Regions from separate parts of the Ferdinandcohnia jepli genome, predicted to be linked through region 1. Evidence: riboswitches for the same ligand, from Rfam matches in the RefSeq annotation. Region 1 holds a riboswitch; the other holds the start of a gene.
What was found. A riboswitch is a leader RNA that binds a small molecule or an ion and turns the genes downstream of it on or off. The one in region 1 is predicted to bind FMN.
Positions count from the first base shown of each region.

Region 1 (15,747 bases):
TTATTAACCATATGGTAAATGAATTAGATGAGTGGCTCCGAATATCAAGTTTTTTAGTGGAAGGAAAGCAGGTTCCACCAACTCATGTATTACATCATCATCTAATATGGTTACTTGATGCCGCAGGGCACGCAGGTGGCATTGTATCGAACTTAGATCGTGTGGAAAAAGACTTAGTTAAGAAAAGTGAGAAGTTTATGAAAGAGTGGGAGGATTTTTATTTAAAAGCAGTAGAATTAGTTGGATTCCTTCGCACAAATCAATTCGAATTCCCTGCACTTTCACGTTTTAATAATGACGTTGATTTAGAGATGAAGATTTTTAAAGGTTTCTTAGAGGAATTAGAAGAAATGGAACTAAATAAAGAGATTCTTGGTGTATTAACACCGTTAATGGCAGATCACATGGCAAGAGAGGAATGTTATTACTTAACTAAGCTGGCAGAGACTGCGAAGGACATTCAGCAACCTGAATGTGACCCTACAAAACCACGAACAACTTCATAGAAAAAATAAGCATATCTACCAGCTGAAATTTCATTAGAAACTCGGCGATTGCCAAGCCTTTAGGAGAAAGCAGAGCCGTAGTTGCACTTATGCTGAAAGGAAAGAATTTTATACTTTCTTTCTGCTAAAAAAATAACCACAGAGTCTCCTCTGTGGTTATCCTGTATTATTTAGATTGTTGCATCTTTGTTCGGTAGTCTGTTTCATAATACTCTAGTTCTTCTCTTACGGTCTGAAAACCACTCTCAAGAGAAACTAATACGTCTTGCAATGAGCCTGGGGCTGTCTTTCTAAATCTAAGAGAATTTTTACCAGTGTAGGCAGATCTGCTATCCTCATACCACATATCATTTTTTGGAGTAAAGAACTCTTCTATGCACTGATGATAAACTCTATACAAGACCTTTTCAGCTGCTGCTTTCCTAAAGGGTTCAGTCCATAGCACAACGCGAATAGCGTCTAAGCCCTCTTCACAGAAGACTACTAATCTACGGATATTAGATAGAAGGGATTCATAATATTCCTTTTCACCTGGTGTCTCCTCAAGTAGAGAGTGGATTGTTTTATCATTCAAATACGTCGATAATGTTGTTACTGTTTGTTTCAGAAAGCTTTCAACTTGCTCTGTTTGTGATTTAACAATCATATTCCCCATATGCGTAACCCCTCCACAGATAATGGATACTCAAATTTTCTTATTTATTATTGCTCAATGAATTCAAGAGGTGTTTTTATTTCATACTGGTTTTTCTCTAGTAGCTGGCTAATCATTTCTTGGAACTTCTCAAATTTAATTCCTTTGAAATGCTCTTCGAAGTTTTTAAGGTTATTAATATAAACTCGTTTTCGATGGCGATACCCTGGATTTTTCAGTAAACAAACCAGAGCTACAATTTCCTTAAAAGTAACTTCCTTTGAACCTATTGAGAATACTGGATCTTCTGTAAACGGTGTGAATGTTGAAAATTGCTCATCAAAATGACGTAAATATAATACTTGGAATGTCTTTTCTTCTCCTTCTTCAATGAAGGTTACCTCTGAACGATTAAAGAAGTCTTCAAAAGTATTTGATTTAGACTTTTCTAATTCATATCCATCAAATTGCTTAATTATCATTAAATTCACCTCATAACTAGTACCATTTTCCAATTAACTTACCTACATATTACCATATATCATTGGTTTAAAGTGATTTTAATTTGAATCATCTAGGGTTTCCTGGAATCTTTCAAAAAATAAATCTGCTTCCTCTTGAACAAATTGTTCATCTACTTTATCTGGTAAAGGTGGCAATTCTTTTAGTGTCCTTAATCCGAAATATTCCAAGAATTCTTTAGTCGTTCCGTAAAGGATTGCCCGCCCTGTTCCATCCACTCGACCAACTTCTTTAATTAATGCCTTAGCAGCGAGGGTATGAATTGGTCTTTCAGTTTTGACACCTCGTATATCTTCAATCTCAGCACGAGTTATGGGTTGTCGATACGCAATAATTGCCAAAGTTTCTAATGCAGCCTGTGACAAAGTGTTTGTTGAAGGAGATTCAACAAGCCTTTTTAGATATACAGCATGCGCCTTCTTTGTTGTAAGTTGATACGTACCTGCAACCTCAACTAAGTGAATTCCTCTATCTGCTTTCTTATAACTTTTTAGCAAATCATCTATAATATCCAGTGCAGTTTGTTCGTTTATTTCTAAAACAATTGAGAGTTGTTTCAAAGTTAAGCCCTCATCACCAGCTGCAAAAAGAAGTCCCTCAACAATTGCTTTAAAGTCTACTAATTTCATTTCGATTAACTCCTTTCCAAACTCGATATAAAAATATCTGAAAAGTTGTTTTGTTGTTCGATAAAAATCATATTATTTTTCATTAATTCAAGTATTGCCAAGAATGTTACAACAATGTGGTTTTTATCGTGATAAGGAAAAAGGTCTGTGAATTTCTTCTTACCCTTAAAGCCTCTTAATTCCTTAACAATTTCCTCCATACGCTTTTCAATTGGAATTTCTTGTCGTGTAATTCTTGTTGATAAAGGCTTCTGAAGCTTTTTTCGACGAAGGAGCTTTTGAAAAGCACCTAACATATCGTATAGATTTACATCCAATGAACGGTCAACACTTATATCCTTTGCATATTCACTTAAGTCACTAGGTGGCTTTGTGAATATTTGCGAACGTTCCTCTTCTAGTACCTTCAAATCTTCTGCAGCCTCTTTATATTTCCGGTATTCTATCAATCTATTCATTAATTCTTCTCTTGGATCTTCTTCATAGTCCATATCTATTTCTTCATCAAGGAGTTCTTCCTCCTGTTTAGGCAGTAACATCTTACTTTTAATTGCTAATAAAGTTGCGGCCATAACTAAATATTCACTTGCGATATCTAATTGAAGCTCTTTCATTGTATGAATATAAAATAAGTATTGCTCGGTAATTTCCGAGACCGGGATATCATATATATCAATCTCCAATCGATTGATTAAGTGAAGCAAAAGGTCTAAGGGACCCTCAAAAGTATCAATCTTAACATTGTAATGCTCTTGCACATTCATCCCACCAAATAAAAGTATACACTTGAGACTTTCATTTTATTGTAACACATTAACAATGCTTAGGACATGCATAAAAAAAGTACCAGATTTCGTTTAGGAAAATTACCTAAAGTGAAAATGAAAAACTTTATTTTTTATTCAAATACATGGCACTAGCCCACACATGAATGATAAAAACTCATACTATAACTGTGTAACAAAGATATTTATTAGGAGGTAATTACAAATGGGTGACGGATACAACTTCGGAGGCGGATTTGCCTTAATCGTAGTATTGTTTATTCTTTTAATTATTGTTGGTGCAGCTTGGTTCTAAACAAAAGATTTGCTGATCAATAAATGACAGTAATGAAGTTTGCATCTTAGGAAGGTACTCGTATACTTTCATAGAAAGTGTTCAGCATTGAAGCTGAACACTTTCTGTTTTTTCATGATTTTGGTAATAAATATATGATAAACTACATTTACATAGTGTAAAAGGAGTGTTATTTCATTTGTATCCAAAAGCCTATATTGATTATTTAATACACTTCCATTGTGATCGTGACTATTTTGAATGCCATGAAGTATTAGAGGAGCACTGGAAAGAAGATACCAAACAGGATAGAAAACCACATTGGGTTGCTTTAATTCAGGTAGCCGTTTCACTTTATCACCATAGAAGAGAGAATTTCCCTGGTGCCCTCAGAATGATGAAAAGCGCGATTTCTATCATAAGAGAACAAAGTTACGAATTAGAAAAGTTGGGATTAAATATTGTTGAATTACATTCCATACTTCAAAAAGAATATACTGCTATACAAAACAAGGTACCATATAAAAGCTTTAACTTGCCAATTAATGATAAAAAGCTACTGGAAATTTGTAAAAGCAAATGTTCAAACGAAGGAAAAACTTGGGGGATGAGCAGTGACATGTCTGATGAACAATTGGTTCATAAGCACAGTCTAAGAGATAGAAGTGATGTCATTGCAGAACGAAAAAGACAAATAGCTCTCAAGCAAAATAGATTTAAATAACACCACATATAATTCAAAAAAGACGAAAGAAGGACAGCCGAAGTGGCTGTCCTAACAATTTTCTTCTGTAAAATCACATTTTTCAAAAAAGGCTGCAGTATGTTCATTTGGTTTTAATTCTTTGTCTTGGAATGTTTCCTTTAGTGCCTTTACCATTTTCTTACCAATTCCTTGGTAACGATGAGATGGATTAACACATATATGTTGTATTTCAACTTGGTCCCCATCATGGATTGTTGTTCCGATAATTCCTACAATATCTTCTTCCTTCCATAAGAATAACTGCTTGGTATCATCTGTTTCATATTGCTTCATAGTTGATTGCAGGTTCTTTAAATCCTTTTCGGTCGGCATAAATGAAAGAAGCCCCATTGCGATTTTCTCATAATTCTTTTTATAACGAATTAACATATAAATCCCTCATTATCGAAAAACTTTCCTACTACTTATCGACTAGTGAACTAGCCTTAATATATTAATTAAGAGTATCACTTTCTAATACTTTTTTCCATAGAAACTTATAAAAAGTAGAAAGTATATCACCTTTATACAGATTTTATTACTAACTATCTTTATTAGACTAACATAGTAAAAATGCTTATATAGTTGAGGCAAAAGGATGTACCAATAGTAGTATATCGTTTTTATTTAACTCTTTTACACCCTTAAATTTAAATTATATCCAATAATTGTATTTTTAATACAGTTATTCAGAGTTTATTCAAAAGAACGAGAAAGGTTTGCCATTTCAATTGCCGACACAGCTGAATCCCAGCCCTTATTTCCTACCTTTGTTCCAGCTCTTTCGATTGCTTGTTCAATTGTATCTGTTGTTAATACTCCAAAGATTACAGGCGTGCCAGTTGCAAGTGCAGTAGATGCAACACCTTTTGCAACTTCATTACAAACAAAATCATAGTGAGAAGTAGCACCTTGTATAACCGTACCTAACGTAATAACAGCATCGTACTTTTTAGATTCAGCCATTTTTTTTGCGACTAACGGAATTTCAAAAGCTCCAGGTACCCACGCAATCTCAACATCACTTTCATTTACACCATGTCTCTTTAGAGCATCTAATGAACCGCTTAATAATCTATTTGTAATAAACTCATTAAAACGAGCAACTACAATTCCTATTTTTAACCCTGTTCCAACTAAGTTTCCTTCATAAATTCTATTCATAATGATCCTCCTATGTTATAAGTTATTTTTTCTATTTTTTTAAAAATGAAACATATGCCCTAGTTTTTCATTTTTAGTTTTTAAATATTTCTCATTTGCTTTATTGACTTCCATTTGGATTGGGATGCGATCAACTACTTCTAGTTCATAGCCTTCTAATCCTGCAATCTTCCTTGGATTATTTGTTAAAAGTTTCATCTTAGAGACTCCAATATCCTTTAATATTTGAGCTCCAATACCGTAATCTCTTAGATCAGGCAAGAAACCAAGCTTCTCATTTGCCTCTACTGTATCATAGCCTTCTTCTTGAAGTTTATAAGCACGCATTTTATTCAGCAGCCCAATGCCCCTGCCTTCTTGCCTCATATACAATAAAACTCCTGCGCCTTCTTTTTCTATTTGAGTTAATGCAGCATGAAGTTGCGGTCCACAGTCACATCTAAGTGAACCAAAAACATCTCCAGTTAAACACTCAGAATGCACTCTAACAAGAGTTGGCTCAGATGGACTAATGTCACCTTTAATTAATGCTATATGCTCTTTGCCATCAACTACATTTGAGTAACCAACTGCACGAAATTCCCCATACTCGGTCGGAAGAATAACCTCAACTTCTTTTTTAACAAGCTTCTCCTTGCGATTTCGATAGCGAATTAAGTCCTCAATTGTAATCATTTTAAGTTTGAACTCATCTGCAATCTTGCGTAATTCAGGAACCCTTGCCATAGTCCCATCCTCATTAATAATTTCACAGATTACTCCTGCAGGCTCTGCTCCACTTAGCTTTGCTAAATCTACGGCAGCTTCAGTATGACCTGCTCTACGGAGAACTCCCCCATTCTTTGCAATAAGTGGGAATACGTGGCCTGGTCTTTTAAAATCTGTTGCCTTTGATTCAGGATTTAATAATTCCATTATAGTTGCCGATCTCTCATGAGCACTAATGCCTGTTGTTGTAGTTTTATGGTCTATGCTTACTGTAAACGCAGTCCCATGCGGGTCAGTGTTGTGTGTTACCATAGGTTCAAGACCTAGTTTATTTGCTAATTGTTCAGTAACAGGTACACAAACTAATCCACGGCCATGCGTAATCATAAAATTGATAACCTCTGGTGTAGCACGATCTGCTAATGCGATAAAATCTCCCTCATTCTCTCGATCCTCATCATCGCAAACAATAACTACTTTTCCATTCATAAGGTCTTCTATTGCTTCTTCAACTGAGTCAAACATAGTGAATTCCCCCTTTTTCGGATCTTGGTCTTATTTAAAGCCATGTTCTTCTAAGAAACCCGCTGTAATGGATGATTTGTTTGTTTTTCCATTTTCAAAAGACCTTTGAATAAATTGATTGACATATTTTCCTAACATATCGCATTCGACATTTACGATATCACCTATCCCCTTGTCCTTTAGTATGGTTTCAGATAACGTATGAGGTATAAGTGAAATAGTAAATGTTTTATCCGAGAGCCCAAAGACAGTTAGACTAGTACCATCAACAGCGATTGATCCCCTCATTATAATAAATTGATGTAATTCTTCTGGTACCTCAATTTCATAATAAACAGCGTTGCTCTTTCTTTCTTTTCTAACTATCTTCCCAATTCCATCCACGTGACCAGAGATAAAGTGACCACCAAAACGTCCATTTGCAGCCATTGCTCGCTCAAGGTTAACCGGGTGATTTCTATGTAACGTACGTAAGGATGTTGATTTTACAGTTTCTGGCATAACGTCTACTGTAAAACCATCTGTCGTATATGACGTAACCGTTAAACAAACACCATTAACTGCAATGCTATCTCCGAGGTTAACATCCTTTAGTATTTTGTTAGCACTAATTTCAATCTCAATTGCATCTTGAGATCCATTCATCCTTTTAATCTTGCCTATTTCTTCAATAATGCCTGTAAACATATTCTCTCATCCTTATCAGATTGGTTCAGATACGATTTTTACATCCTCTCCAAGTTGAGTTACTGATTTGATCTTAAGCTGCAAAGAACTTGAAAGGGTCTCAATTCCACTCCCTCCTACTGAGGTTGGAGCATTTTTTCCTCCTATCAGTTTAGGAGCAATGTAAGTTATTACTTGATTAATTGCCTTCTCTTTTAAAAAGCTTCCGTTCACTTCCGCACCGCCTTCAACAAAAACAGAAGAAATACCTTCTTCTCCTAGTAAAGTAAGAACACTTGAAATTGTTGGCCTGTGCTCATTCACTTGAAGAATTCTTACTCCCTTTTTATTTGTAAAAGGATGCCTTTGTTCCGGATTAACTCCATTACCTATGATAATCCATGTTTCTGCCTGGCCATCATTTAAAACCGTAGCATCTATCGGCGTACGCAGTGAGGAGTCTAAAATAATTCGAATTGGGTTCTTCCCAGTTCCATTAGGTAGTCTTGTTGTTAAACTTGGATTATCAGCTAATACAGTATTTACTCCTACTAAAATGGCATCATGGGTACTTCTATAAAGATGAACATCAAGTCTTGACTCTTCACCGGTAATCCACTGGCTTTCTCCTGTTACTGTAGCAATCTTTCCATCAAGGGTAGTTGCTGATTTTAGAGTAACAAATGGTGTTTTGTTTTCTAAGTAATGATAAAAAACTTTATTTAATTCATCAGCTTGTTCTTTACAAACACCAACCATAACTTCTATTCCTGCATTTCGTAATTTACTAATCCCTTTGCCTCCCACTAGAGGATTAGGGTCAGTAGTTGCTACGACCACTCGCTTTACATTGCTTTTTATTAACAAATCAGCACAAGGTGGTGTTTTCCCATGATGACTACAAGGTTCAAGGGTGACGTATATCGTTGCATTTTCGGCATTTTGTCCGGCCATATGTATTGCATGTACCTCAGCATGAGGCTCACCAGCTTTTAAATGTGCACCAATTCCGACAACACGGCCATCCTTAACAACAACAGCACCTACAACTGGATTTGGAGTTGTTTGACCTACTCCAGCTTTAGCAACATTAATGGCCAAATTCATATAATCTTGATCTCTCAAAAGCTTCACTCCTTTATGGCAAATCTGTAAGTAAATAGGGAGCTATGTATATCTACAAAACAAAAAAGACCTAGGAAATAAGATTCCAGGGTCTTTTAAAGTCTCAAATAAAATAGTGATGTGCTTTTTTCCATACCAAATAAACGGTACGAATTGCAATTTTCAGCATACCAACACTACCTATCCTTCTCCCATCCAGACTATACTGTCGGCCCTGGATTCTCACCAAGTCCACCATTCTAAAAACTATAGAATGGGTCACGGGCTTAGAACGACTGTTCATCACCGCCGGTTGGGAATTTCACCCGACCCCGAAGGAATACATTATTAATTTATTACTGTAATTGAAAACAGTATAGCACAATATAATATTATTTTGTGGTAATTTACTCATTTAAATACAAAGGATAAACAACTATGGCATTTATTGTACATATTTATGTAGTAAAAATGTTATTTAATTTACGATAAATACCCAGTAGATAATACCCCAGCCAATTGCCATCAAGCCTAATAGGCCAAATAAACCCCAATTTCTTTTTTTCATTTCAACGTTCACCTCTTGCTTATTATAAGACAAGAAAAAAGACACAACAAGAAATTAACCAGTTGTGTCTTAGCTTAAAACTCTTTCTTACTCTTCGTATACTTTAACTTCTTTCATTACATCGCCTTGACGTATACGGTAAATTGAATCTAATCCTTCGATAACCTGACCGAAAACAGTGTGTACACCATCAAGGTGAGGTTGTGGTTCATGAACGATAAAGAACTGGCTACCACCAGTATCTTTTCCTGCATGTGCCATAGATAGTGCTCCAGCAATATGCTTATGTGGATTACCTTCAGTTTCACACTTAATTGTATAACCAGGACCACCAGTTCCGTTACCTCTTGGGCAACCTCCTTGAGCAACAAATCCAGGTATTACTCTATGAAATGTTAATCCATTATAGAAACCTTCATTCGCAAGCTTTTCAAAATTTGCTACAGTTCCTGGAGCGTCTTCTGGAAATAATTGCGCTACTATTTTTTCTCCGTTTTCAAACTCAATGCTAGCTTTTTTCATTTGAAACCTCCGTCCATTTCTTTTCGTCAATATGTATTGAACGGTTTTAATTTTACTATAACTGTTTTCAATAATCCAATTTGAGAGGGGCCATTTTTCCTAAATCGAAAGTAAATAGATATATTTGGTAAAAATTATTGTATAATATGTATGATTACTGATTAACTTGTCTTTAAATTTAAAGGAGGTAACAAATTTGAAATATAGGTCATTGCTTTCATTCGTACTCGTGTTCACACTGCTATTTCCGGCAATCACACTCGCAGATGCAGCACCAGGTGATGTCATAATTACTTTAGGAGAGGACTTAACTGAAGAGCAGAAACAAGCCATTCTCGAAGAAATGAAAGCTCCTGAAGATCCACAAATCGTTTACGTAACAAACGAGGAAGAACATCAATATCTTGGACAATACATTCCGAAAGCTAGAATCGGTAACAAAGCTTTATCATCTGCTTCGATCACAATTGAAGAGGAAGGCACTGGTCTAGACGTAACAATAACAGAGCAAATTAAACTCATAACTGAGGAAATGTATGCAAATGCATTAATTACAGCCGGCGTTAAAGATGCCACAATTTATGTGACTGCCCCTGGTAATGTCTCTGGGACAGCTGCGTTGACTGGTATTATTAAAGCCTATGAAATATCATCAGACCAAGCAATTCCGGAAGATGTAAAGCAAGTTGCAAATGAAGAAATGGTAGAAACAACAAAATTAAGCGAAAAATTTGGTGCAGAAGATGCCGCTAACCTAATGGCAAAAATCAAAGATGAAATTGCAAAAAACGCACCTGAGAATGATGAAGAACTCAGAACTATTATTATAAATGCAGCAAACGAATTAGGAATTAACCTCTCAGATGAAGACATACAACGCCTAATGGATCTATTTAATAAGTTAATTGATTTAAACATTGACTGGAATCAAGTTGGTGAACAATTAAATCTTGCAAAAGAAAAGCTCACTAACTTCTTGGAATCAGAAGAAGGCCAAGGATTTTTAGATAAACTAAAGGAGTTTTTTGTTAGTTTAATAGATGCGATTAAAAATCTGTTTAAGTAAATAATAAAAAGCGAAGAGAGCTTTTCTCTTCGCTTTTTTAATCAATAACTTTACTCTTTAACGGTATATCTAGGCGTACTAAGTCTTCGTAGCTTTCACGTTGGACAACTAATTGTTCATCCCCGTTTTCAACAAATACTACAGCAGGTCTAGGAATCCGATTATAATTATTAGACATGGAGTAGCCGTAAGCTCCTGTACAGAAAACAGCCAGCATATCATTAGAATTCGCTTTTGGTAAAGGTAAATCCCAAATTAACATATCACCTGATTCACAGCATTTACCTGCTATAGATACTGTTTCTTCAACAGGATCAGAAACTCTATTTGCTAGTACAGCTTCGTATTTTGCCTGGTATAATGCTGGGCGAATGTTATCAGTCATTCCACCATCAATAGCAAGATATTGGCGAATATTAGGAACCTCTTTTCTTGAACCAACAGAATAAATGGTTGTTCCTGCATCACCAACGAGCGACCGGCCGGGTTCTATCCATATTTCTGGTATGCCAATTCCGAGTTCATCAGCCTGTTTTTTCACTTCTGCGATAATTTCTTCAACGTAGCTTTGAACAGGAAGTGGAGAATCTTCGTTGGTATATCTGATACCAAAGCCGCCTCCAAGATTCAAGACAGTCGGTATAAAACCAAATTGCTCCTTCCAATCCTTCATCTTTGCGAACATCTTACCAGCTGCTACAACAAAACCTGTTGTTTCAAATATTTGCGAACCAATATGGCTATGGATTCCCAATAAATTTAGGTATTTTGAATGTAACACCTGTTCAACTGCTGCATCAGCTTGACCATTCTCTAGGCCAAACCCGAATTTAGAATCTTCTTGGCCAGTTAAGATATAATCATGCGTGTGTGCTTCAATACCTGGTGTTACGCGTAGTAAGATTGGAACTGTTGTGTCATTCTCAATACAGACCTGTTCTAATAATGAGATTTCATAAAAATTGTCAACAACAATACAACCAATTTTGTTTTTAATTGCCATATCAAGCTCTTCATAGCTTTTATTGTTTCCATGAAAATGGATTCGTTCTGATGGAAAACCCGCTTGAATCGCAGTAAATAATTCTCCACCGGAAACCACATCTAAGGAAAGGCCCTCTTCTTCAACTAACTGAATCATAGCTACTGTTGAAAAAGCTTTACTGGCATATGCTACTTGCGCATTAATATTTAGTCTTTTGAAGGTATCACGAAAACCCCTTGCTCGTTCCCTGATAAGTGCAACATCATATACATACAGCGGAGTACCATATTTCATTCCTAATTCTACTGTATCTACTCCACCAATTTCTAAGTGGTTTTTATCATTTATTTTGCTAGTCCCATGTAAATACATCCAATCCCTCATTCCACTGTACAAATAAATTTTACGATTTAGAGCAATTGCAGAAAATGAAAAAGACAACTAACAACACATAGTCATCAGCTGTCTTTTCTTTAATGCTGTGCTATATTAAAAATACATTAACACAACGTTTTTAGACGTGCAACCCCTATTGTTTATGTGGGTTTTGAGGATGTACAATGCTTGGTCGCAGTTTTGCACCTGGAACAGAAGTACGGACAATTATTTGCCAAAACGCTTTTGGATTGAATGGTAAAAATGGCCACAAATACGGGGTATTTAAAGAGCGAATCCTAGCCAATAGCAAGAAATATACTGTACAACCTACCACAAAACCAGGGACCTTAAAGATCGCAACGACGATTAAAAGGAATAATCTTGCTATTTTATTTGCTGCACTCAACTCATAGCTAGGCGTTGCAAAAGTTCCAATTGCAGCGATAGCAACATACAAAATAACCTCCGGAACAAATAATCCAACATCTATGGCAATTTGTCCAATTAATGCTGCTGCTATAAGACCCATAGCAGTAGATAAAGGAGTTGGTGTATGGATTGCAGCCATTCGCAAAAATTCAATTCCTGCATCAGCTAGAAATATTTGTACTACTACAGGAATATTTGATTCTTTATTAGGTCCAATATAATCTATTGCTTGCGGTATTATATTTGGCTCTAACACCATTAGAAACCATAAAGGAAGCAGAAAGATTGAAGCCAAAATTCCTATAAACCTTGTCCAGCGTAGTAGTGTACCTACTGCTGGTGCTTGACGGTATTCTTCGGCATGTTGTACATGATGAAACATTGTTACTGGGGTTATAATTACACTTGGTGATGTATCAACCATAATAACAACGTGACCTTCTAATAAATGGTTAGCTGCCACATCGGGTCTCTCTGTATATCTAACAAGGGGATAAGGATTGAAACCCTGCTTTACAATAAATTCTTCAATTGTTTTATCAGCCATCGTCAAGCCATCTGTATTAATTGCATTTAATTCGTTACGTATAACGTCGACAAGGCCCGGATCTGCTACATCTTTAATGTAAGATATACAAATATCCGTCTTTGAACGTTCTCCTACTTGGAGAATTTCTGTTCGTAATCTCTCATCACGAATTCTTCTCCGGGTAAGTGCTGTATTTACTATTAAATTCTCTGTGTATCCGTCTCTCGCGCCACGAATCACTTTTTCAGTATCTGGTTCTTCGGGTTGTCTTCCTGGATAACTCCTTACATCAACTGAAATGCCGGAATCTTCACCTTCAACAAATATAATTATAAGTCCTGAAAGTAATTTATCTACTGACTCATCTAAATTTTTTACTGGGCTTACTTGTTGATGTACTAAACGATTCTCAATAATTTGCATAGCTTGATTAGAGTTTTTTTCCTTATCATTTACATTCACTAGCTCCTTGAGGAGTTGAATTATAAATGTTGTATCACACAGGCCGTTTAAAAAATAGATGTGTACTTCCTTATTTAGAACTCTAATTCTTCTAACACCAATATCAAAACTACCTGTCCCCATACCAATACGTTTTTCAAAAAAGTCTTTATTTTTTATTATATCAGGAGAGATTGGAGTCTTCGTTTTTTGACTTTGTACGATTGTAACCACTCCTTTCTAATATTAACTCTACTGCTTGTTTTGTAATGGGAGCGCCTCTACGAATATCGTCCTTTCTGGCCATTTTACCAATATCCCCGATTCCTACAATTATTGGTACATTTAGTTCATCAAGGCAGTATACTGTATCACCATTTATGCGACCAATATCATATTCCGCTATTCCACTTTTATCTACACCATACTGAGTAAGGTTTCCATCTCGGTCAATGCTTATATCTACCCTCGACCACTCTGTCTGGTGAGTTTTTGAAGCAACCGCTATGATTCCAAGCACTTCAATTTGGTTATGTTTTGCAACATATTTAAGAGCCCTCTCACCTGCACCTTCTCCAAGGTACCCACTATCATCAAACATTACAAAAACAGGGTCATTAGGTGCCTGTAAAATTAACTCTACAATCTGTTCGCCAGTTAGTGTTGTTGGGTTACCCATAGATTTTGAAATACAGCGACCTCCTACTTCCTTCGCCACGTATTCAATTGTCTTTAGTGCATATTCATCACCATCTGTTACTAGAATTACTTTTCTTCTAGTCAACTCCATCTACCATTACCCTCTCGGTCTGAATATCAACGCTACTAAAAATGAAAACAGTATAGCAGAAGATATTCCAGCAGAAGTAAGCTCAAAGATTCCCATAGCTATTCCAATAAAACCATGGTCTTTTGCACTTTGCATTGCTCCATGCAAAAGAGAATGGCCAAAACTTGTTATTGGAACAGTAGCTCCAGCTCCAGCAAACCTTATTAAATTGTCGTATAAATCAAATCCATCAAGCACTGCACCTGATACAACAAATATACTCATTACATGTGCCGGAGTTAATTTTGCAAAATCTAATAAGAGTTGTCCGATGATACAAATTAATCCACCCACTAAGAATGCATATAAATATTCCATAGCTTACTCACCACCTTGTACATGTTCCAACACAACACCATGTGCGATTGTAGGAATTGACTCCTTTTGTTGAATCATTGTAGGACTTAACAATGCGCCTGTAGCAACAATCATAATCTTTTTTAAATTTCCGCTTAAAAGTTCTTTATATAGATGTCCATATCCAACAATTGCTGAACATGCACATCCACTTCCACCAGCAAAAACATCTTGATCTGAGCGATACAGCATAAGTCCACAATCATTATGTTTATTACCCAAGTCGTAGCCTTCGTCTTTTAGTAACTCCTTAACAATCGGACTCCCCACTCCTGATAAATCACCTGTTACAATTAAGTCGTATTCATCCTGGTTGATATTGAGGTCTTTAAAATGCTGAACAATAGTATCAGCTGCTGCGGGGGCCATTGCAGAACCCATATCAAAAGGATTGGTTATTCCCAGATCTGCAACTTTTCCAATCGTTGCTGACGTAATTCGTATAGGACCTTTTTCTTTACTAACCAATGCTGTTCCTGCGCCAGTGGCCGTATATGTTGCAGAATCTGGCTTTTGACCACCATATTCTGTTGGATATCTAAATTGACGTTCAGCAGTAGCATTATGACTGCTTGTGGATGCTAAAATCCGGTTTGCAAATCCACCGTCAACTAATGCAGAGCCAACTGCTAGAGTCTCCATTGAAGTTGAGCAAGCACCAAACATACATAAAAGTGGAATTTTATTTTGCCTTGCTACATAGTTAGTTGTTACATTTTGGTTTAATAAATCCCCTGCTAGAAATAAATCTATATCCTCATTTGTTAAGTTAACTTTTTCAAGACAAGCTTCAATGGATTGCTCCATCAACCTTCTTTCGGCAAATTCCCAACTATCTTCACCACAATGCAAGTCTTTATGTCTAATATCAAAAGCGTTTCCTAGAGGTCCATCAGACTCTTTTGGTCCAACAGCTGTTCCAGTTGAGTTTAAGTAGATTTCATTTTGAAAAACCCATGTTTGCTTTCCGACTAGTTTCATCCTGTTCACTCCCTTTCATCAGGATACGGTGAGGTTAAACAAGTATCGAATAACCCCAACTATATATGCTGATACTGCTCCAAAAACAATAACACTACCAGCAAGTTTAAACATATTTGTAGCAATACCTAAAACAATACCTTCACTTTTATATTCCATAGCAGCACTAGTCATTGAATTTGCAAATCCTGTAACAGGCACCGCTGACCCCGCACCTGCAAATTGTCCAAGCTTGTCATATAGTCCGAACCCTGTTAACAAGGATGAAATAAGTATTAAAGTGGCTACTGTTGGGTTACCTGCATCTTGTTGTGAAAAATTAAAAACCGAAATATAGAAATTCTGGATACCCTGTCCAATACAACAAATTGCTCCACCAACAAGAAATGCCTTCAAACAA
Region 1 covers NZ_JBFOKR010000010.1:95,020-110,766, reverse strand. Annotated here, with positions in the region: gene AB3M96_RS12390 (DUF2935 domain-containing protein) at 1-506, shown strand, start outside; gene AB3M96_RS12385 (YpuI family protein) at 673-1,161, opposite strand; gene AB3M96_RS12380 (hypothetical protein) at 1,209-1,622, opposite strand; gene scpB (SMC-Scp complex subunit ScpB) at 1,701-2,291, opposite strand; gene AB3M96_RS12370 (segregation/condensation protein A) at 2,297-3,055, opposite strand; gene AB3M96_RS12365 (YjcZ family sporulation protein) at 3,282-3,371, shown strand; gene AB3M96_RS12360 (DUF309 domain-containing protein) at 3,550-4,074, shown strand; gene AB3M96_RS12355 (GNAT family N-acetyltransferase) at 4,126-4,485, opposite strand; gene ribH (6,7-dimethyl-8-ribityllumazine synthase) at 4,792-5,259, opposite strand; gene AB3M96_RS12345 (bifunctional 3,4-dihydroxy-2-butanone-4-phosphate synthase/GTP cyclohydrolase II) at 5,299-6,492, opposite strand; gene ribE (riboflavin synthase) at 6,523-7,179, opposite strand; gene ribD (bifunctional diaminohydroxyphosphoribosylaminopyrimidine deaminase/5-amino-6-(5-phosphoribosylamino)uracil reductase RibD) at 7,195-8,283, opposite strand; FMN riboswitch at 8,463-8,606, opposite strand; gene AB3M96_RS12330 (peptidylprolyl isomerase) at 8,918-9,352, opposite strand; gene AB3M96_RS12325 (DUF1002 domain-containing protein) at 9,549-10,418, shown strand; gene lysA (diaminopimelate decarboxylase) at 10,456-11,775, opposite strand; gene AB3M96_RS12315 (spore germination protein) at 11,933-13,324, opposite strand; gene spoVAEA (stage V sporulation protein SpoVABEA) at 13,365-13,970, opposite strand; gene spoVAE (stage V sporulation protein AE) at 13,977-14,327, opposite strand; gene spoVAD (stage V sporulation protein AD) at 14,331-15,347, opposite strand; gene spoVAC (stage V sporulation protein AC) at 15,366-15,747, opposite strand, start outside.

Region 2 (15,747 bases), on a different contig from region 1:
TACTTTTAGCAGTTGTTATCATAATCGCACATGGAATATTATTAGTATTTTACCGAAATAACTTTAAAAGTATATTCGAAAAAAGACCATAAAAAAACGCCAAGAGGCGTTTTTTATTCATTATCGTTATCCATTCTTTCCCTTACATTGTTTACTGCATTCTTTGTTGCATCAACAGCACTCATTGCAGCATCTTCAGTAGTTTCTAATGCATTATGAACTGTTTCAAATGCTGAGCCTGCAGTATTCTTAAGATTTTCCGCAAAATTTCTATCGTTCTGTTTTTCATTTGACATATGTATATTCACCTCCTAAATAGAGATAGCTTATGGACTTTTGACCAATCCTATACAAGAAACAGTGCACTTATTACATATAAAATTATTGCAATCCCTCCGCCAATAGCTGATAGTTTCAATTTATAGCGGGCATAATCAACTAAATCCAGGTCTAGTATTGCTGCAGTAGTGATTGTTGTATCACCTAAAGGTGAGGTTATCGCTCCGAATGCACCACTTGCGAATACAGCACCAACTGTTAATGGGATCGATGCTCCAGTCGATAAAGCTAAAGCTATACCAAGTGGCATAAATAATCCCCATGTCCCCCAAGAGGATCCAATAAAATAACCAACAATTGAACCTATTAAAAAGATTGTTGCAGGCGTTAAAAAAGCTGGTAAAAAAGAGCCTAAGGTTGAACTGATAAACTCAGAAAAACCTAATTCCTCGGCCGCCAATGTTAAAGACCAAATGAGTACTAAAAGGCTAATCGCCTGCATCATTTGATTTCCACCATCATAAAAGTGATACAAGACCTCGTTTAGCGGTTGCTTCCGCATCATGTAAAAAATAAACGTTATAATTAGCGTAATAAAAACGGCCAATAACATGACAAATATAGCATCTGCCATTGAAAAAGCTTCAAAAACAGTTTGTGCTCCTAGTGACGTCCCATTCTGCCATAGAAGATATAAAGATAATCCCAGCAATAAGAAGACAGGAATAATCAAATGCCAAGGCTGAGCTTTCACCATTGATAATTCACGTTTAATTCCTGCTCGGTGGTATTCATGCTCTTTTTCCTCTAGGTCTATTCTCATATGGGGATTATTGGGTTTTTTCGAGGGCAAAAATGTTTGAATAATCCCTATAATCAGCATGACAATCGCGTAAAAGTTAAACAATATACTAAGCAAAAATACCTGATAAGGAGACATTCCCAGATCAAGTCCACGGATCCCACCTTCAACTAATGAAACCATAAAGCCTACAAATGCCGTTGCAACTGGCAATAGAACGATAACAGATTCAGTTGAAATATCTAATGTCATCCCAACTTTTTGCTTTGAGAGATTCATTTTCTTTATAAGAGAATTAATAATCGGTCCAATCATCATGATCCGAAACATTGGCATCATAAATGTAAAAGGGAGAGTAAACCAAATAAGTCCTAGTAAACCACGTTCACTTTTTATTTTAGTTCCAATCCATTCGGTAAATCCTTTAATACCTCCGGCTATGTTCATCATTCCAACTAAACCACCAAAAACATATAGGAAACTAATGATTTTTATATTTGTTTCATCTGACAGTGTTGTAACAACATATTCTACAGCTTTCTGAGTTCCATCTAATAAACTTGCTGTAACAAGAATGGAGCCCACAAGAAGTCCTAACACAAGCCCGGGGAATATATCTTTTAACCAAATAGACATTGCGATTACAATCAGAAATGGTAAAAGAGAAAGCCATGCTTGATCCATTATTTCTTTCATCCTCCATTTCATTTTTCTAAGCTATTTAGTTAGTATTACCTTACATATATGAACATTATTTATTTCAAGGTATCTTCCAATTTCAGAAGTTTTGCAAGATAATAAAGGGAGGTTGAAGTATTGAGGAGGGTCACGTATGTCTATGAAGGAAGGTTTTGTTGAAGTAACAGGAGGGAAGGTCTGGTATCAGATACATGATATAGGCGCCAAGAATACACCAGTTATTGTTTTACATGGTGGTCCTGGTTCTTCACATTTTTCATTACAAGGTTTGAGAATATTAGCGGAAGATCGTCCCGTAATTTTTTATGATCAGTTAGGCTGCGGAAAATCAGACCGCCCAACTGACACATCATTATGGACAATCGACCGTTTCGTTGAGGAACTTGAACAATTGAAGAACGCACTTGGCCTTGAGGAATTCCATATCCTCGGACATTCATGGGGGACAACCCTAGCCGCGGCATATTACTTAGCAAAACCAGCGGGTGTTAAAAGTATACTATTTTCAAGTCCATGTTTAAGTGCACCACAATGGGCTGCGGATCAAGAAGAAAACCGCAAGAAACTACCAAAAGATGTTCAAGAGACATTAAAGATACATGAAAAAAATGGAACGACAGACTCTGAAGAATATAAGGAAGCGACCGAGATTTTCAACAAACATTTTGTTTGCCGACTTGACCCATATCCGGAGTTTCTAAAAGAGGGGAGAAAGTATAAAAACCCTGAGATATACAATATAATGTGGGGACCATCAGAATTTCATGTAACAGGTAACTTAAAAGACTTTGATTGTACATCTCAGTTAAAGGACTTTAACATTCCAACATTATATACATGTGGCCGATATGACGAAGCAACGCCAAACTCAACTGAGTATTTTAGCTCTTTGACTCCAGGAAGCAAGTTCCATGTATTTGAGCAAAGTGCTCACATGCCATATTTAGAGGAACAAGAGGAATATGTCAGAGTGGTACGCAGCTTTTTGAAGAGTGTTGATTGAAATTTGCTTAAATAAGTGAATAAAATAACAGTTATTAAACTATAAGGTTACATATGAAAGGCTATGATTACTGAGATATTTTAAAAAAATGGGATTTCCGGAACCATGAACGCTCCATAGTTGCCGAGATTTTGGATAAACCGGGATTTGGTCACTATGAAAGGCTTATAGTGACCGAGATTTCGAAAGCATTGGGATTCGGGTAACCATGAAAGGCTAAATTACAAAGATACTCTGAGTTGGCCACTATGAAAGTCAACTGAAGAAGCTAGCGGGGAACATATAATAACACAATATAATAATACGCTTTACATATCAAAAGATTATAAAAACTAAAGTCTATTAATCTAGGGAAAATTTTTCAAAACAACTCTCTATTAACCATAATTTAATTATGTAAACCATCAATCAAATCCAAAAGTAAGAAAGAGGAATTCTTCATGGAACTGATACGATACAATAAATCGTTTGAAAGTAAAATAGAACAATATCAGTTAACGGAAGAGCAACTACGTTATACTTGCACTCCAAAAGATGCAGTCCTCCTAGAAAAAGAAGATCCTAGTCGTTATTCTATACTCGCAATGGAAAACAATACACTTGTTACATTTTTTGTACTACATAGAAATGAAGGGGTAAAGCCTTATTCAAACAATGAGAAAGCAATCTTAGTAAGAGCTTTTTCAACTGATTTTCGTCATCTAGGAAAAGCTCATGCGAAAAAATCATTAGAACTCTTACCTACCTTTGTGAGAGAACATTTTAGTGATATCAATGAAATTGTACTAGCAGTCAATTTGAAAAACTTTGCAGCGCAAAGCCTGTACAAGAAGTGTGGGTATATTGATGAGGGCGAACGAAGGATGGGTCCAAAAGGTGAATTAATTATTATGAGTTACTATTTATAGGAAACAGTTAACTCGATAATAATAGACGCTAGTACATATCTAGCGTCTTACTCACTTATATCGAAGAACTAGTGTTAATCTTCACTTTATCTTTATATCCTCTAAACTCTTTTTTCTGAACCTCTTTTAATTCATCAATTAAATCAAAAATTGACAGTAGCTCATACATAATCGCTGTTTCCGGTGTAATGTGGTGGTTGTTACCTCCATTATTATTTTCTTCTCTTTGATCAGAGAACCATTCCGTTAACTTGCGAATATCTTCGTTATTTATCTCATCGATTGAAAAAGTTTCACTACACAAAGACGTTTTAAGCGACTGCATACTAGAAAGGATATAGTTGCCCTTTTCACAATCTAACGAAAAATGGTGGGTCGGAAGATAAATGAGATTTCCTAGATGATTGGAAATTTGCCGCAAAATCGTAAACTTTTTATATTCATAATAAAGCTTTCGTGCTTCGTTTCTTTTGAACCGATGGAATTTCCATTCCTCTTTTTGATACGTAAATAGCGTTTCCGTTTTCTCTATATCCTTTAGAACGGTTTGAAACTCCTGTCGAAGTTCGTTACTATCCTTATGTGTATCAACGATCTCACAAATCCTTTTATAAAGGAGTGTGACCGCATCTTTATAAATCGCAAAAATTTTATTTTTAATGCTGTCTAAGTAGTTTGGCGGCATGACAACTATATTGACCAAGGAAGAAACAATAAGTCCCGTAGTGGTCGTCCCTAATCTAATGAAGAAAGATGATGTGTAATGATCATTGACGGTTGAGATCATTGCTACCCCAGTTAGAGTTGCAACAAGCATGCCGTCGTGAAACTTAAGCTTATGACAAATGATAATTGTGAAGAGCGACACGAGAGCATACGAATAGGGACTGTCCCCAAACAAAAATGTAAAAAGAACAGCAAAGCCTGCTCCAATAGCAGAGGCAGGGAAACGGACAAATGCCTTTCGTATAGAATCTGATGCAGTCGGCTCAATTGTTACAATGGCAGTAATTACAGCAAACATAGCTGGCCAATTTAGAAGATGGCATATAAATGCTGTTACAAAGACTGATATACCAGTCTTAATAATTCTCCCGCCAACAAAATTTTTAATACTCATTATAAAACCTCATTACTTACTTAATTTCATTAGTATATCCAGTGTACCTGTTTACTAAATCTCAGAAAGACATTGAATCATTTATGAAAATGTCTATAGAATAACGAATTTCTCCTGTATCTTGGTCAACTACAGATGTAATTTTTGTTGTATGTATATGCTTATAGCGCCTATTGGCCTATATACCGTCCGAATGGAAACCAAATTTTTGAGTCTTGGTCTAGTGTTTGAAGATATTGTTGACTTTCATATGGAAAATCTCCTCCGTAAATTCGTTTCTCTAATTATAATACTATTAATTAGTTGATTGTGTTTTTGCAGAATGCATCTAGCAAAAAAAGAAGGAAAATAGATATTGATATTGAATGTTAAATTAGACATTATCTTTTAATTACCAATTAAACTTTACATAAACTCTATACTCAGGAAGAGGGAAACAAATGAAAAAACTAAAATACACACTGATTGGTGTTGTCGTTGCAGTTGTCGTCGTAATCATATATTTGGAGAATTATAAAATGGAAAATTCCTATTCTACGGTAGAAGAAGCGTTACAAAACTCGGAATTTACTTCTTTGGAAGTACAAGAGGTCATTAAAATTATCGAAGAACAGGAATACTCATATGTCGTTTATTATACACAACTGGAAAATCCAAAAGATTATATAGCAATGGCCCGGTTTCAAAAAAATCGACATGGATGGTTATCACTTGATCAAGTTGGAGTTGCCCCAATTGAAGGAAGTGAAACCGGAGATTTTACTGGTAATGATAATGAATATTTTATCGGAATTGCTAAAGGGGACATTGCAGGTGTAAAACTAGGGTCGAAAGATGCTATTTTAATCCCTCTTAACGAGAAGGGAATCAAAATTTGGTTCTTTCATCAACCAAGTGTAGAGGTGTTCGACGAAAAAGGAATACAGTTTCTTGATAAAGAAGGAAATATTGTTGATAGCAGAAATTAAACTATAATTTAGCACATTTAGGAGCAGCCATGAACAAACAGATTTCTATCCATAATATCCGAGTCATGTTTTGGATTAGATTTTTTGGCACAATGAATTTCATAGCACCTGTATTGACTCTGTTTTATTTAGAGAGGGGACTCGAACCTACTCATATCTTAGTTCTACAGCTTTTCTGGAGTGGGGCAGTACTGCTCGGTGAAGTTCCGGGTGGTGTTGTTGCAGATCGATTTGGTGCAAAAACATCATTTTTCATTGGTGTTATTATAAAAATACTCAGCATCACTTTACTAATCTTCGCTTACGACAAATGGATGTTCTTTCTATTTAGTGCGTTAAATGGATTTTCTGTTACTTTTTTCTCTGGAGCAGACGAGGCTCTCATTTACGAATCACTTAAGGAAGACAATGACCACCATAGAATGGACCGTGCAATGGGGAAGATACAATCTGCTGGTTTTGTATCTATGATTCTTGCAGTTCTAGTAGGAGCCTATCTTGCTGGAGACTTACAAAATGAACAATTTATTTTCCTTATTATCATTGGTCTTGTATTTCAATTAGTGGAGTTATTCTTAATATTCCTTATAAAAAGCCCAGCAAATAGCGGTGCATATCGGGATAATCCTTTTACACAAGTGGTATCTGGAATAACAGCTATTCGAAAAGCTCCAATTCTACTACTTTTATTTGTCAATTTTACACTTGTTTTTATAGCCGCCGACTCGGTATACGAAGCTTTTAATCAACCGATTTTTACGAATGCAGGCCTGCCTGTTGTAATGATAGGAGTTCTTTATGCTCTTGCTGCGTTACTTGGCTTTTTTACATCCCAATCTGTTGGTTGGTTTACAGAACATTTTTCTCGCAAGTTTTTGATGAGTGTAACTGGTGGTCTCGCTGCACTTGGCCTATTTTTATCAGCCATTTACGGTGAATCTATCTGGATTGTAATTGGTGCCTTTTTTGTCCTAAGGCTAGGTCAATCAATAAGGGGACCCATTTATTCGCAACTGAAAAACGACTTAATACCTTCTGACATTCGAGCAACAACATTATCTTTATTATCTGTGCTTGATTCAGCATTTGACTTGATTGTATTTGGATTACTAACAGCTGCAGCGTTTAACGGATTAACCGGTTTATTAATAGCGAGTAGTATCGTCGCGTTACTGGGGACGATAACTCCGATAAAATGGAGAAGTAAGGCTTCTGGAAGCGAAAAAGATCTTACGGCTTAGAATAATCTTTTACTAACATTTTAATAGTTTATTTCTAAATCAAACCGATATCGGTTTGGTTTTTTATATATTAAGCTAAAACATTGTTCATTAAATCAGTTTTATTTTTTAGGAATAAACTCCTATTGTAATAGGAATCAAAGGCGATATCTAATCTTATATTTAATAGCTACAATGGGGAAGGTAAGAAAATAGCTAGATGAATTTTTTATAATTAGTTTATAGGAGAAAATATGAAATTTATTAGAAGAATTAGTGTTACATTACCTTTATTTATTATATGCATGTGGCTAATCATCCATATTTATAGCGAAGGACGTAATTTGTATTTTTTAGTAAGCTTAGTAATTGGAATACTTTCCATTATTCTTTCGTGGTTTTTAGCAGGCCAATTTCAAAAATCAAGGTTTTACTATAATGAACTTAAAGCAAGTAAAAAGGAATTAGAAGTACAAAAAGAAAATTTACAAGAAATTTTTGATTCCGTCGATGCTACGATTTGGTCGAATGATATTGTTAACCAAAGGATTTTCGTCTCAAAGGGAATTGAAAAATTGATTGGTTATACAACAGTGGAGTTTTATGAAAATTACTCATTTTGGATCAGTATTATACACCCAGACGATCGTCAAAAATCCTTAGAGTTTTACGAAGATGCTCTTTCCGGAAAGCCCTATAATACTGAGATACGGTTCGTTTCAAAATATGGGAAAATTGTATGGGTATATTTTTCAGGAACCCCCGTTTCTAACGCTAAAAATGAAGTTGTTAAAATAAATGGTGTTGTCGTTGATATTACTGAACGAAAAAAAGCAGAGTCTATGTTAGAGGAAAGTGAAAACCGATATCGAAATGTTGTAGAATTATCACCGAATTTAATTCTAATACATCAACATGAAAAAATAGTTTATGCAAACCCTGCTACAATAAAAGCTCTTGGTCTGGTAAATCCAGATGAATTAGTTGGGCAATCGATTTATAATTTTGTTCATCCATCTTCGAAAGAAAAAGTAGTTGTTCGAAGTAATGAAATTTACAAGAACAAGACAGTGGACAACTATACTGAATATAAAATTGTCCGGACAGATGGGAAAATCATTCATCTAGAGATAGCAGGTAATGAAATAATGTACAATGGTGAGCCTGCCATCATGGTTGTAGCAAATGACATAAGTGCCAAAAAGGAATATGAGAAAAGCATAAAATTTATGGCGTATCATGATGCCTTAACAAGTTTACCAAACCGTCATATGTTTAATGAATACCTTGAAAAAGCTATAGCACGCTCTAGTCGTGATAAACAAGAACTTGCAATAATGTATATTGATTTAGATCGTTTTAAGTTTATTAATGATTCAATGGGGCATGAGGCGGGTGATCAATTATTAAAACAAGTTTCAGGGAGATTGTCAGGAAGTGTACGTAAGGGTGACCTTGTTTCAAGACAAGGTGGCGATGAATTTGCAATTTTATTAGAAAATGTTGATGAAACAATTATCCGAGAGATTTCCGAGCGTATCCTAGAGTCTTTTTCACATCCGTTTTCCATACAAAACCAACAACAGTATACAACCCCAAGTATCGGAATAAGTATTTTTCCGATGGACGGCAATGATAAAGAAACACTTTTATCAAAGGCTGATACAGCTATGTACTTAGCAAAGAAAAGGGGAAAAAATAATTATCAATTCTTTTTACATGAACAAGGGGATATACTCAACCGAAAAATAAAATTGGAACAAGACTTACGAAATGCTCTAGATAATCGTGAATTTTATCTTGAATACCAACCAAAAGTAATATTAGAAACCTCAGTCATATATGAAGTGGAAGCTTTAGTTAGATGGAAACACCCTGAGTTAGGAATGGTCTCTCCTGCAGAATTTATTCCGATTGTTGAAGAGTGTGGTTTAATTATTACTTTAGGCGAATGGATCTTAAATGAAGCATGTATACAAAATCGGATTTGGCTAGAAGCAGGTATACAAATTAAAGTTGCTGTGAACGTATCTCCTATTCAATTTGAGGATCGACATTTTGTTGATTTAGTTGAGCATACCTTAAATAAACATTGCCTACCTGCAGAATACCTTGGGCTAGAAATAACAGAAAGTGTTATGCAAAATAGAATAAAATCCGCTATGACCATTAAACAACTGAAAGACCTAGGGGTTACCATATCAATAGATGATTTTGGTACAGGTTATTCTTCTTTAAGTTTGTTAAGTAATTTACCAATTGATTTTGTGAAAATTGACCGCTATTTCATTAGTGATCTTTTTATAAATGCCAATACAACTTCACTTGTTAAGAGCATGATAGAAATTGGAGAAAACCTTAACGTTGAACTCGTCGCAGAAGGAATAGAAAATAAGCATCAGATAGAATTTTTAGCTGATAATGGTTGCAAATTCGGACAAGGCTTTTATTATAGCCCACCTTTGTCAGCAGTTGAAATTGAGAAGCTTTTGACAGGAAGAATTAGTTAAAGCAGAATTTTTCATAGTAAAGGTATAGAGAAATCTCGCCTTATTTTGTCTGGCGAGATTTTAGTACTCTAAAAATTAAATAAATGGTATTATTTACATAATAAAATCAAAAAAAGGGAGAGACCCATTATGAACTGTGTAAGACCTCCTTGTTAATATGCGGTTTATACGATACGTCCGCCACCTTTACCTCTTTCTAATCGAAGTAGAATAAAGGAGTAAGATAAAATGGACGTTCGTAAAAATGTTATGATACTTTATCTAATTGTTTTTTTTCACAACTTAATTCCAGCTTATGTTATTGAAAGGCTTTTTTGGCAGGACAGGGGAATGACAGTCTTAATGGTTGTTTACTGTGAAATCATTTATGCTGCAGTCATTGTCTTATCAGAAATTCCTACAGGTGTGCTTGCAGATCGATTTGGAAGGAAAATACTAATCGTTATTGGCGGTTTGTTTTCCTTGCTTGAGATGATTATTTTACTGTTTGCGCATTCTTTCTGGTCCTTTGCACTTGCGGTCGGACTTGCTGGTATAGCTGGAGCTTGTGTAAGTGGTGCTTTGAATGCATTACTATACGATTCTCTATTAGAAAGAAAAGAAGAGAAATCTTTTGAGAAGATAGTTGGACGAATGAACGCTATCGATTTGATTGGGTCTATTATAGCTGCACTTTCAGGAAGCGTGATAGCCAGATGGTTTGGTCTCGAATTTAACTATATATTATCGGCAAGTAGTCTATTTCTGGCGTTTTTATTTACATTGAGATTGCGTGAACCTCAAAGTAAACAAAGGGACCTTCTAGTTAGTTCTAATCATATTGGGGTAAAAGCTTACCTAATTAGTTCATTTGCATTTTTTAAAAGTCATCCTAAACTAATTTTAATTGTCATTCAGGCAATGGGTATCTCAGCATGTATTACGTATCTTGATGAGTTTTGGCAGCTATATTTAGATGAAATTGGTTTTTCACTGTTATTCTTTGGTGTTTTTTCTGCCATACTTTCTTTAGTCAAAATACCAGGGAACTTACTAGCTTCCCGATTCTTAGAGAAATACAGTGCTGGTCAGATTATTATAGGTGTATTATTCATTATTACTGCCGGTCTTTTCCTTACAGCCATGTTCCCCGGTCCATTAGGGATGATTGTAATTGTTATTATTTTCTTAGCTAGTGGAGTGATTGATCCAGTTATCACTGGGTATGTACATCATCGAACCGATTCTACGATAAGAGCAACTGTTGAATCTGTTCAATCTCTACTTGAAAGAGGGATTACATTAAGCATCGGTCTTGGCTTTGGATTAATTGCAACAAGAGTTTCTGTAACGATTGGCTTTGCCTATTTAGGAGCAGTATCACTGGCTTTCCTGGTTTGGATGCTGGTTAAAAGTAATAAATTCCGAGTTCTTCATCAATAAACAAAGCCTACCTTTTGGGTAGGCTTTTTGCTTATAATCCATTTGGTTTGTGGTAGCGTTTAAATGTACCTTTTTGTATGGATTGATTTACGACCAGTACACCAATACCCACTTCAACCAATCCTAAAATAACGCAGACTATCTGCACATCACTTGTGGCTGTAACCCAATAGGGTAAGATCAAGTGCACGTTGTTTGAGCTCCATAGTACTTCTTTTTCGGAACCATAATCCCCCCTAAGGGATCTTGTTCAATACGATATTGATCAGACGACGCCATTGTACTCTCCATTGTATACGATATTCTTGCACTTAGTGTTTTCTATAATTGTGTTTAGTAAACAATATAATGGGGAGGAGTACAATTTGTCAGAGCCAATTAAATATTAATACTAACAAATCAGGCCCTAAGCATTTCAGTTTGTTTTCTAGTTTGCAATTGATACTATAGTAATAACTCTTTTTTAGAAAGGACAAATAAAATGGCAAATATAAATATACCAGTTTCAGTCTTAAACCTCGCACCAATTCGTGAGGGAGAGGATGCAAAAGGTGCCATTGATTCAATGGTAGAACTTGCACAAGCAACAGAGAAAATGGGATACACTCGTTACTGGATTGCAGAACATCACAATTCACCAACACTTGTGAGTTCAGCTACATCCATTTTAATTAAACATACATTAGAGAATACAGAATCAATTAGAGTAGGTTCAGGTGGGGTGATGCTTCCAAATCATTCACCACTAGTTGTAGCTGAACAGTTTGGGACAATGGCAACTATTTATCCGAATCGACTAGACTTAGGACTTGGTCGTGCACCCGGAACTGATATGATGACTGCTAGTGCATTACGACGAGCACAAAACGATTCAGTATACACATTCCCTGATGACGTAAACGCATTGCTTACTTATTTCGGGCCGCTTGAACGTCAAAGCTATGTAAAGGCATATCCTGGTGTTGATACAAATGTTCCAATTTACATTCTTGGTTCTTCAACAGACTCAGCTTACTTGGCAGCTAAACTAGGTTTACCATATGTTTTTGCTTCTCATTTTGCACCACGTTATATGTCTGAAGCAATTTCAATTTATCGTAGCAGATTCCAACCATCTGAGTACCTAAGTTCTCCGTATATGATGGTATGTCTAAATGTAATAGCAACCGATACTGATGAAGAAGCTCAAAAAGAAATTACCACCATGCAACAATTCTTCTTGAATGTCGTGCGGGGTACACAATCTCCATTACGTCCACCTGTTGAAACAATGGACGGAATTTGGAACGCCGCCGAAAAAGAAATGGCAAGTTCCATGTCCAGTGTTACATTACTAGGAAGTAAAGATTCGATTCGTGAACAATTAACAAACTTCCAAGAAAAATATAACGTGGATGAATTAATGGCTGTGTCTTATATTTTTGATCCTGAAAAGCAAAAACGATCTTATCAAATATTAAAAGATGTCGTTGATGGTAAATAAACTTAAAGGTCCTTTCCAAATGTGGATGGACCTTTTTTGGTCCATCAATCTCTATCGCATCAGCTAGTTTGTTAATTATTTCACAAATCGTTCGAACTTTAGATGTGCATAATGATTCACAGATGGATGCAATACTGATATAATGTAACTGTAATTAAATATGATCTATCTTCGGGGCGTGGTGAAATTCCCGACCGGCGGTGATGAGAGTAATCTCTAAGCCCGCGAGCCGCAAGGCAGGATTTGGTGCGATTCCAAAGCCGACAGTAAAGTCTGGATGGGAGAAGATGGAGGTTCTGCGACGTTCAAAATTAGCAGTGTCGAACGTTTATTAAGCGTGCCTTTTAATCTCCCTCAGGAATAGTATTCTTGGGGGATTATTTATTGTCGGCATGTCTTATTGCTGAACCTTTCTTCTTTTGAGGTGGATCGACAAAAGAGGAGAGGAACAAACATGAAGAAAATATCTTTACGAGCTTTTGTAACAATCGGGATGCTAAGTAGTATATCCTACATATTGATGCTACTAAATTTCCCAATACCGCCATTTCCAAACTTTTTAATGATTGATTTTAGTGATGTTCCAGCATTGCTAGCGGCATTAATTTTCGGACCTTTGGCTGGAGTATTAGTCGAGTTGTTTAAGAATCTGATTGATTATGCATTTACAGGAAGTGAAACAGGGGTACCAATTGGTCATATGGCCAATTTTATTGCTGGGTCAATCTTTGTACTAACAACCTATTACATTTACAAACTATTTAAAACGAAAAAAGGCATGACACTCGGTTTAATTAGCGGAACAGTTGTTATGGCAGTTACTATGAGTATCTTAAACTATTACGTGGTTTTACCTGCATTCAACTTTTTCCTAGAACTTCCTGCGATGTCTGCAGTTGAAACTCGTCAAATAGTTGTTAGTGCCATTTTGCCTTTTAATCTATTAAAAGGAATTATCGTAGCAGTACTGTTTATGCTTTTATATATAAGATTACAAACATGGATAACAAAACAAGCAACTGCACAATAAATTACAGAAGGGTACGGTCGAAACTCGACCTGCCCTTTTTGTATGTCTTACAACAGACGAATCAGCGTGCAATTATATAAAAACATTGAAACATTTTATTATTTCATTCGTATGTAAATACTAGAAAGAAAACAAACTGGAGGGGTTATTTTATGAATGAAAAGGGCTGTGTGAAATGTGGGAGTAGAGACGCTGGTACAAAGGATGTTGCAATGACTGGTTCAGGAATTTCTAAAATGCTTGACCTACAACATAATAAGTTCACGGTCGTATTTTGTAAAAAATGTGGTTACTCTGAGTTTTATAACAAGAACTCTTCAACAGCGTCAAATATTTTAGACCTGTTTTTCGGATAAGGATAAGTACGATGTTAAAGAAATTTGCACTTCAAACAAATAAACGGGATGAAATGATTGATATTACTGAAATTGTGCAGAGATTTGTAGATGAGTCAGGCATTGTTAGCGGTGGAGTTATTGTATATTGCCCACATACAACGGCTGGTATCACAATAAATGAAAATGCAGATCCAGATGTTAAACGCGATATGTTACGCCGCTTTGATGAGGTGTATCCGTGGTCACATAAATTAGATCGACATATGGAAGGAAACACTGCTGCTCACATGAAAGCAAGTACCGTTGGAGCTTCTCAACACGTGATCATTTCAGATCGAAAATTACTCCTGGGCACATGGCAAGGAATCTATTTTTGCGAGTTTGATGGACCAAGAAACCGTTCGTTTTATATAAAAATGATATAAGGCGACTCCACTTAATGGAATCGCCTTTTCAGTTCTCATAAAACACGATTGCTTCTACATCTTTAATCCATTCTTTCGCCCTCGACCCATCTAGGTTCGCCACCCATAAATCTCTGTTTTCATTAAGAATTGATGTCCCCGTAACCAAATGATCTTATTCAATGATTTTATATATTGAGGACTATAGTCTCCATACTTTATTGGTGGTTCTGTTATTTTCATTTGTTTATTATTTTTTATATCGATGGAAAAAAGAGAAGGTAACGGATGTTTCTTAAAGTCGTTATTCCATTCTTGTTCCTTAATGCGTGATGAAACAAATACATTGTCATTCACCCAGTCAAAGTCTAAGTCAGCATACTCTTCAGGTGTAAGCGTTCCAGATGCAGGCATATCGCGAATCTTTAAATCCTTATTTTTGAATCCAAAAACAATCCGCCCATGTCCTGCAATAAAGGCAATTGTATCAGAGGTAGGTGCCCACTTAGGTTCACCCACTTCAAATACAATTTCATCTACAACTTCAAACTGCTTGCCGTCACTCGAGATCACACAAAGCATATTGCTGTCCATTGACCAAGAAGCAGTTGGGGATACAACAAATGAAATCCATTTCTTACTAGGGGAGTATGCGAATTGTTCCGCATATACAGCGATTAATTGATTATCTTTTGTTGTGCCAATCTCTCTTGGGAGTGTAAAAAAATGATCCACCCCTCCATATAATTGAACATCCTTATAATTACTGCTTACTTTCTTCGTATAAATGATAGCACTGGACCATCCGTCTGGACGTATTACACCCGAGGTTGATAATAAAAATCCACTACCATCAGGTAACCAGGTATATGAATGAACACCTGTTGCTATGTTATAAAATCTTGAAGAGTCCGAGATATTTAAGATTCCACTAGCATTAAAAGCTACAATATTTTTTACCGGTGACCACGAAGGAGCATAACCATCATAAAATATCTTCTTTTTTTCACCAGACTCCACTTCATACACCCACAATTCAACTTGCTGTTTATTCGCTTCAAACTCAGAAGGTGTCATAACCTGATATAAAAGCCATTTACCATCGTGAGACCAAGTCGGCTTTGAATACACATTTTTAGTTGATGTAATTTGAATCTCCTTATTATTTTGGAGAAGCCACAAATCACTTTTTCGAATAAAGCTTGCCAACACATCCTCCTGCTCTGCTGCACCTGTCTGAAAAGGGAAAATTACACATAATAAGCTTATAACAAGTAAAATTCGTAACAAGCAAAACCCCTCCATTTTGATGTTATTATCTATAATGTCTTTCTTAAATTCTAGAATATGTGTACATAACCTAATGTTTTTACTAATATTGTGAAAATTCATGGTAAAATGTGACGTAAAGAATCAATAAGGGGGAGAATCATTGTTTCCAATTTTAGAAACTGAAAGGCTAATTTTACGAGAGATTACGAAAGAGGATGCAGGTAATATCTTTGCCTGTTTTTCAAATCCAGATGTTACAAAATACTACGGACAAGACCCATTCACTAGC
Region 2 covers NZ_JBFOKR010000018.1:3,832-19,578, reverse strand. Annotated here, with positions in the region: gene AB3M96_RS18330 (DoxX family membrane protein) at 1-92, shown strand, start outside; gene AB3M96_RS18325 (hypothetical protein) at 114-296, opposite strand; gene AB3M96_RS18320 (Na+/H+ antiporter NhaC family protein) at 347-1,765, opposite strand; gene AB3M96_RS18315 (proline iminopeptidase-family hydrolase) at 1,914-2,783, shown strand; gene AB3M96_RS18310 (GNAT family N-acetyltransferase) at 3,224-3,691, shown strand; gene AB3M96_RS18305 (aromatic acid exporter family protein) at 3,747-4,811, opposite strand; gene AB3M96_RS18300 (hypothetical protein) at 5,252-5,779, shown strand; gene AB3M96_RS18295 (MFS transporter) at 5,809-7,020, shown strand; gene AB3M96_RS18290 (sensor domain-containing protein) at 7,254-9,509, shown strand; gene AB3M96_RS18285 (MFS transporter) at 9,738-10,931, shown strand; gene AB3M96_RS18280 (LLM class flavin-dependent oxidoreductase) at 11,413-12,414, shown strand; FMN riboswitch at 12,578-12,707, shown strand; gene AB3M96_RS18275 (ECF transporter S component) at 12,869-13,444, shown strand; gene AB3M96_RS18270 (zinc ribbon domain-containing protein) at 13,597-13,800, shown strand; gene AB3M96_RS18265 (secondary thiamine-phosphate synthase enzyme YjbQ) at 13,812-14,207, shown strand; gene AB3M96_RS18260 (TolB family protein) at 14,298-15,476, opposite strand; gene AB3M96_RS18255 (GNAT family N-acetyltransferase) at 15,619-15,747, shown strand, end outside.
Region 2: it holds a riboswitch for FMN, as region 1 does, so the genes downstream of both, AB3M96_RS18275 (ECF transporter S component) here and ribD (bifunctional diaminohydroxyphosphoribosylaminopyrimidine deaminase/5-amino-6-(5-phosphoribosylamino)uracil reductase RibD) in region 1, are expected to answer to the same signal.